2 regions of the Halomonas sp. R57-5 genome follow, and region 2 is predicted to be linked to the other one. Evidence: predicted binding sites of a transcription regulator. Region 2 holds the regulator's gene; the other holds the start of a gene.
What was found. The regulator PhoB, encoded in region 2, activates phosphate uptake and scavenging genes when phosphate is short. The targets are predictions, from matches to a motif close to TGTCATANNNNTGTCANA.
Positions count from the first base shown of each region.

Region 1: HALO_RS00965 (esterase-like activity of phytase family protein) is a predicted target of PhoB. The motif match lies at 2,096-2,113, and genes of this name have one in related genera.

Region 1 is NZ_LN813019.1:197,489-201,377, forward strand. Features, by position in the region: gene HALO_RS00960 (alpha/beta hydrolase) at 1-553, shown strand, start outside; gene HALO_RS00965 (esterase-like activity of phytase family protein) at 719-2,029, opposite strand; gene HALO_RS00970 (NADPH-dependent FMN reductase) at 2,249-2,827, shown strand; partial or broken gene HALO_RS00975 (ATP-binding protein) at 2,850-3,512, opposite strand; gene HALO_RS00980 (heteromeric transposase endonuclease subunit TnsA) at 3,654-3,889, shown strand, end outside.
Region 2 is NZ_LN813019.1:39,932-42,564, forward strand. Features, by position in the region: gene ubiA (4-hydroxybenzoate octaprenyltransferase) at 1-645, shown strand, start outside; gene phoB (phosphate regulon transcriptional regulator PhoB) at 771-1,460, shown strand; gene phoR (phosphate regulon sensor histidine kinase PhoR) at 1,463-2,633, shown strand, end outside.

The sequences.
Region 1 (3,889 bases), 160 kb from region 2:
AAAGAGCCAAGGCATGGCGCCTGAGCCGTGGTTAGGCGTGGGCCAGAGTACCGGTGGGGCGATTCTGGCCACCGATGCGCTCACTCGCCGTGAGGCTTCCGGCTGGTCAGGTTTGGTGCTGCTGGCGCCCCTGGTGCGGCCTTGGGGATGGAGCCAAACAAGCTGGTTGCACTTGATTGCCAGCCCGTTCTTAAAAGAGTTGCCGCGCAAATATCGACCTAACTCCACCGACGAGCAGTTCACCGAGTTTCTACGCGAAGGTGACCCGCTGCAGCCCGAGCGATTAAGCGTTGCCTGGGTAAGTGCGATGCGCCGCTGGATGCCCCGGCTGCTGGCGCAGGAGCCCAACCCACTGCCTACCCTGATACTCCAGGGCGAGCAGGATTTGACCGTCGATTGGGAGTGGAATTTAGCGATTCTGGCGAAGAAGTTTCCCAATGCCGAAATTCATCGCCACCCGGAAGCTCGCCACCACTTGGTGAATGAGGCAGACCCCATCCGTGAAGTGCTGTTTGAAGCGCTGGATGCGTTTGTAGACAGCTTTTGTAAGTAGTTTTTGTAAGTAGTTTTTGTAATTCGTTTTTGTGAGGGATTGTTGCCAAAAGGGGGTATAAAACACATTGGTGAGATGAATTCCTAGACGTCACGAGCACTGAATAAATTCCGCTATGGATTTATTCAGTGCTTTCACCTTCCGATGTGCACGTTTCCCCGTATATTACTGAGCGTTCAAGAATGCCTCCACATCGAGCAGTATCAGCTCATTATCATCGGCGCGCCCCTGCTGGCGGCCAATAGAAAACGGGTAGTTATTGTCGTTGGCGACCACGATGGTGCGCTCATCGACACGATCCACGTTCTCAATGGTCACAAAGGGAAAGTTAAAGGTGCCGTTGATCGTGCCCCGCGGTGCAAGGCCCTCTGGATCCTGGATGTCCATCAAGTCGATATAGGCGATTTTCTCAAGCACACCCTGCTCGTCCGTACGTTCGAGATCGACGAGATAGATGCGTTTGAATTCGGCAGGATTGTCTGCCCACTCTTCTCGCGGGTCGCCCTGGSGGCTATCACGCTCGATGATTAAGCCGCGAGTTCCGCCAATGAGGTTGAAATCGCCGATGGCGTGATCCGCTGATTCCAAGGGGTAGTAGCGGGTTGTGTCGCCCCATTCGCCGGTTTTAGTGTTGAGCTCGAACATTCTTAATACGGGGGTGCCATCAATCGTTTCCGGGGCGTTGGCGTTGCTATCCCAGATGGGCTTTTCCAGTAAGGGGTAGAGGGTTGTTTGGTCTTCGGAGAGCGCCATGCCCTCATAACCACCGGAGCGAAACACTCTCACATCATCAGCGAGAGGCGCGCCAGGGTTCGGGGTGAGGGCAAAGGCATTGTCGGGGGAGCGCATCAGCGTCCCACCAGGATTGGTGGCCAGCACTTGCAGCACTTCGCCCTGATTATCGACCTGGATAATCCACGGGCCAAACTCATCGCCAATCCAGTAGCTATCGCCCACCGGCTGTATCGATTCAATATCGAAATCAGCCCCGGTTAAAAAACGACCAGGAGTGGCTTCATTCATAATCGGGAAGGGCACCTTGCGGTTTGGATCCGAGAGTTGAACGGTTTCCTCAATGATGACACGCCCAGTGTCCCAGTCGGTCTTTATGATGTTAAACATCAGAATGACGTCGGAGGAGTTCGCCTTGGAGCCAAAGCCGTTATCGGTCAACACCAGGAAACGGTCATCGCCAAGCGAGCGAATACCAGAAAAACCCTGCAGAGGCTGGCTGGGGAAGGGTAGCGCTAAGCCGGTGGCTTGCATATTCGTATATAACTGCTCAACACGGCCCTCTTGGCCAGTAAAACGGCCGGAGACGTTGTAATGCTCAGCGGCGCCGGAAGGAGCCGCCACAAAGGTGCTGCCGGGTAGCTGGGCATGGCCGGACAATGTGGCGGGAAAGCTCTGCTGGGCGTGTGCCGCACTGGTAAACGCAAAGGCGAGTAGAGCAGTCGCTAGTAACGGCTTTGTCATCACTATTTCACCATTTAGGAAGAAAAATTAGAGCAGGTGCAGCTTTTGCTAATTTTCATCCGTAATAGTGATAGTTGAATGACAAAGAGCAGACGTTTTAATGGCAGCAGGGTTTCACGTCGAGTCTGGCCCTGAGTCGTAAAATACGTCTTGCTCAACAGGCGTAAATATTAATAAATAGTGTGGCTTTCAAATACATTATTCAAAGAGGAAATGACAATGGGATCATCGGTCAAAAAGGTACTGGTCTTTGCAGGCAGTGCCCGAGAAGCGTCACTGAACAAGCAGCTAGCCAAGCTGGCCGCCAAGCGTATTGAGGCGCTTGGCGGGGAAGCAACCTTTATCGATTTAAAAGATTACCCCTGCCCACTGTTTGATGAGGATATCGAAGCCCAGGGCGTGCCGGAGAATGTGCTGAAGCTGCGTGAGATTCTGGCGGATCACCAAGCGGTGATGATCGCTTCGCCGGAGTACAACGGCTTTATCACGCCGCTGCTGAAAAACACGCTGGACTGGCTATCACGTCCCTATCAGGATACGCCGGGGCTCAAGTTATTTGCCGGTAAGTGGGCAGCGCTGGTATCGGCTTCCCCTGGTGGGCTAGGSGGCATCCGTGCGCTGCCCCTTGGTCAGCAACTGTTAGCCAATCTGGGGCTGATCGTGCTGCCACAGCCATTGTCGCTGGCGAAAGCGGGCAGCGCCTTCAATGATAGTGGCGCGTTACACGATGAAACCACGGGGCAGAAGCTGGATGCGCTGTGTCAGCGCCTAGTGAACTCATTGGCCTCCACCCACTAACCGTCCAGTGGCTTTCGGGGGCTTACGCCCCCTTTAGCATCCGATCCAGCTGTCGGTAGCCAATTGCTTCAATCAGGTGCGGTTGGGTGGGCTTGGGTTCGCCCTGAAGGTCGGCAAGGGTAAGGGCTACGCGCAGTACGCGATGATAGGCGCGGGCGGAGAGCTTGAGCTTTTCCAGCACGCCCGCCAGCCAAGCGCGCTCTTCATCGTTAAGCGCGCAGGCGGCTTCCAGGGCTTTGCCGCTTAGCTGGCTATTCAGCGCGCCACGGGCCATTTGGCGTTCTCGGGCGGCCATCACCCGCTCGCGCACTGCTTCTGACGACTCGCCTTGGGTTTGTGCGGTGAGCTGCTCTGGCGGCAGCGCGGGCACTTCCACTTGTAGATCGATACGGTCTAGCAATGGCCCGGAAAGCCGTGCTTGATAACGCTGGATTTGGCTGGCGGTACACTGACAGCGCTGGCGTGGGTCGCCCAAGTGGCCGCAGGGGCAGGGATTCATTGCGGCTACCAATTGAAACTGAGCTGGGTATCGGCGTTCATGGCTGGCGCGAGCTAAATGAATTTCTCCAGTTTCTAGCGGTTGCCGAAGTACCTCTAGCACGTGGCGGGAAAACTCCGGCAGTTCGTCCAAGAACAGTACGCCGTGGTGAGCAAGGGATATCTCGCCGGGTTTGGGTTTTGAACCGCTGTCATTTTCAGCAATTAGTGCGACCCTCAGGGCGTAATATCGGGCTATTATGGTAGTCTGTACAGGATTGAGTGCGACAGAATTAATAGCAATTGATGCGACAGGTCTTGTTTTATTCAACATTTGGTGCGACTGCCCATGCCACTGCCTACATCCGTTCGTAAAATCGGCCCTACCCGACGAAGTGTGTCTGGCTACTATGCCTTTCGCGGGGAGGAGTCTATTGCGTTCGAGTCGACGCTCGAACGTGATTTCCTCATCAAGGCTGACTTTGATGTGAGCGTCCTTGGTGTGATATCCCAGCCGTGCGAGATCCCGTTTCATCATCCCGTGACCGGTAGGCGCTACACCTACACACCTGACTATTTGGTTTA
Region 2 (2,633 bases):
AAACGTACCAAAAACCGTCCATTAGCCACGGGCCGGATCAGCGAAACCGAGGCGCAGCTGCTGTTTATTGCCCTGGTGGCCGCGGCGTTTATTCTGGTACTACTAACCAACTGGTTTACGGTGCTGCTCTCGCTGGGCGGGGTGCTGCTGGCGATTATTTATCCGTTTATGAAGCGCTATACCCACTTTCCCCAGGTGGTGCTGGGCGCGGCTTTTTCCTGGGCAATTCCGATGGCTTTTGGCGCCGTGCTTGGCCACGTGCCGCTGGAAGCATGGCTGCTATTCTGCGCTAATGTGTGCTGGACAGTGGCCTATGATACCCAGTACGCCATGGTCGATCGCGACGACGATTTAAAAATTGGCATTAAATCGACGGCCGTGCTGTTTGGAAACGCGGATCGTTTGATTATCGGCCTGCTCCAGTTAGCCACTCTGGGGTTGTTGGCCTGGGTAGGCTGGCGGGTTGGTTTAGGTGGATTCTTCTGGTTAGGGCTTGCGGCCATGGCGGCGACTTTCCTGCATCAGCAGCGCTTAATTCGCTATCAGGAGCGGGATCCCTGCTTCCAGGCGTTTCTCAATAATCACTGGTCGGGGCTACTGATTTTTGCCGGTATCGCGCTAAGTTGGTGGCCTATCACTGGGTAATCTCGGCGGTTGMCATGTAACTGTCATCAAGTCATGGTGTTATCGTCATTGACATGTCATTMAACTGTTTTTCTTTGAATTCGCTTTCTTTGAACTAGTTTTTTCGAACACCGTGAGGCTCTGGTATGACCGCCAAGACCGTTCTGATTGTCGATGATGAAGCGTCGATTCGCGAGATGATCGCGGTAGCGCTGGAAATGGCTGACTATCGCGTGCTCGAAGCGGATAATGCCCAAGATGCTCATGCTATGGTGGTTGACCACCAACCCGATCTACTGCTGCTGGACTGGATGATGCCGGGCACTAGCGGAATTGAGCTGGCAAGGCGCTTAAAGCGTGAAGAAGCTACCGCCGAAATTCCTATTATTATGCTCACCGCTAAAGGCGAAGAGGATAATAAAATTCAAGGGCTTGAAGCCGGTGCCGATGACTATATCACCAAGCCCTTTTCACCCCGGGAATTGGTGGCTCGGTTAAAGGCGGTGCTGCGCCGTGCGACCCCGCGTGGGGTTGAAGACCCGATAGAGATTAACGGTCTGCTACTTGATCCGGTAAGCCACCGGGTCAGCGCCCACGGCAAAGCGCTGGAAATGGGGCCTACCGAGTACCGTTTGCTGCAGTTTTTTATGACCCATCAAGAGCGCGCTTACACGCGTAGCCAACTGCTTGACCAAGTGTGGGGCGGCAACGTCTACGTCGAAGAACGCACGGTCGATGTGCATATTCGCCGCTTGCGCAAAGCGCTGGGCGACGTGCATCAAAACCTGATTCAAACGGTTCGGGGTACCGGTTACCGTTTCTCTGCACGGGTGTAAATGTGCGTTTATGGAGTCGTGAGCTGTGGCGAATAGCGTGGCTGTCCACGCTGGGTACTTGCTTAGGTTGGCTATTGGGCTCGGCTGGGCTAGGGCTTTCGGCAGGGCTAGCGGTATGCCTGTTTTACCATTTACGTCAGTTGCGCGAGCTCTACCAGTGGCTCACCCTTCACCCACACGATGAGCCGCCTGCTGCTCGCGGAATGTGGGGCGAGMTATTTGACCGCTTATACCGCTATCAAAAAAGCCAGCGTATTACCCAAAGCCGTCTGCGCGCTACCTTAGCGCGTATTCAAGAGTCGTCTGAAGCGATGCGCGACAGCGTGGTCATGCTTGACCGTCACGGTGATCTGGAGTGGTGGAACAGCGCTGCCACCGCCATGCTAGGGCTACAAACCGCCCATGACCGTGGTCAGCACATTACCAATCTGCTGCGCGATCCAAGCTTTATCAGTTACTTTAATGCGCGTAACTACAGTGAGCCATTAACGCTAACCTCGCCGATTGATGAACGGCGAATTCTGCAGTATCAAATTACCCTGTACGGTGACGATGAACGCTTGGTGATGGCGCGCGATATCACCCGCTTGCATCGCCTTGAGCAGATGCGGCGCGACTTTGTTGCCAATGTCTCCCACGAGCTGCGCACTCCTTTGACCGTGCTCTCCGGCTATTTGGAAACCTACAGTGATATTGCCGATCAGTTGCCGCCGCGATTAGGTCGTAGTATCCAGCAAATGCAGGAACAGACCCAGCGGATGCAGAATTTGGTCAATGACTTATTGCTGCTTTCGCGTCTGGAGATTGATCAGGGCGGTAAAGATCATCACCCGCTGCCACTTGGGCCTTTACTACAAAGCGTTTGTGATGATGCGCTGGCCCTGTCGCATCAGCGGCATACCATCACAGTGGCGCTTGAAAGCGATGCGCGGCTGTTAGGTAGCGAACAGGAAATTCGCAGCGCCGTCTCTAATCTGGCCTTTAATGCGGTGCGCTACACGCCAGCAGGCAGCCAAATCACACTGCGCTGGAAAGCTAGCGCTACTGGCGGGGGCTATATAGATGTTGAAGACAATGGTGAAGGGATTGATCCCGTTCATATTCCCCGCTTAACCGAACGCTTTTACCGAGTCGATAAGGGGCGCAGCACTGCGACCGGTGGTACAGGCTTAG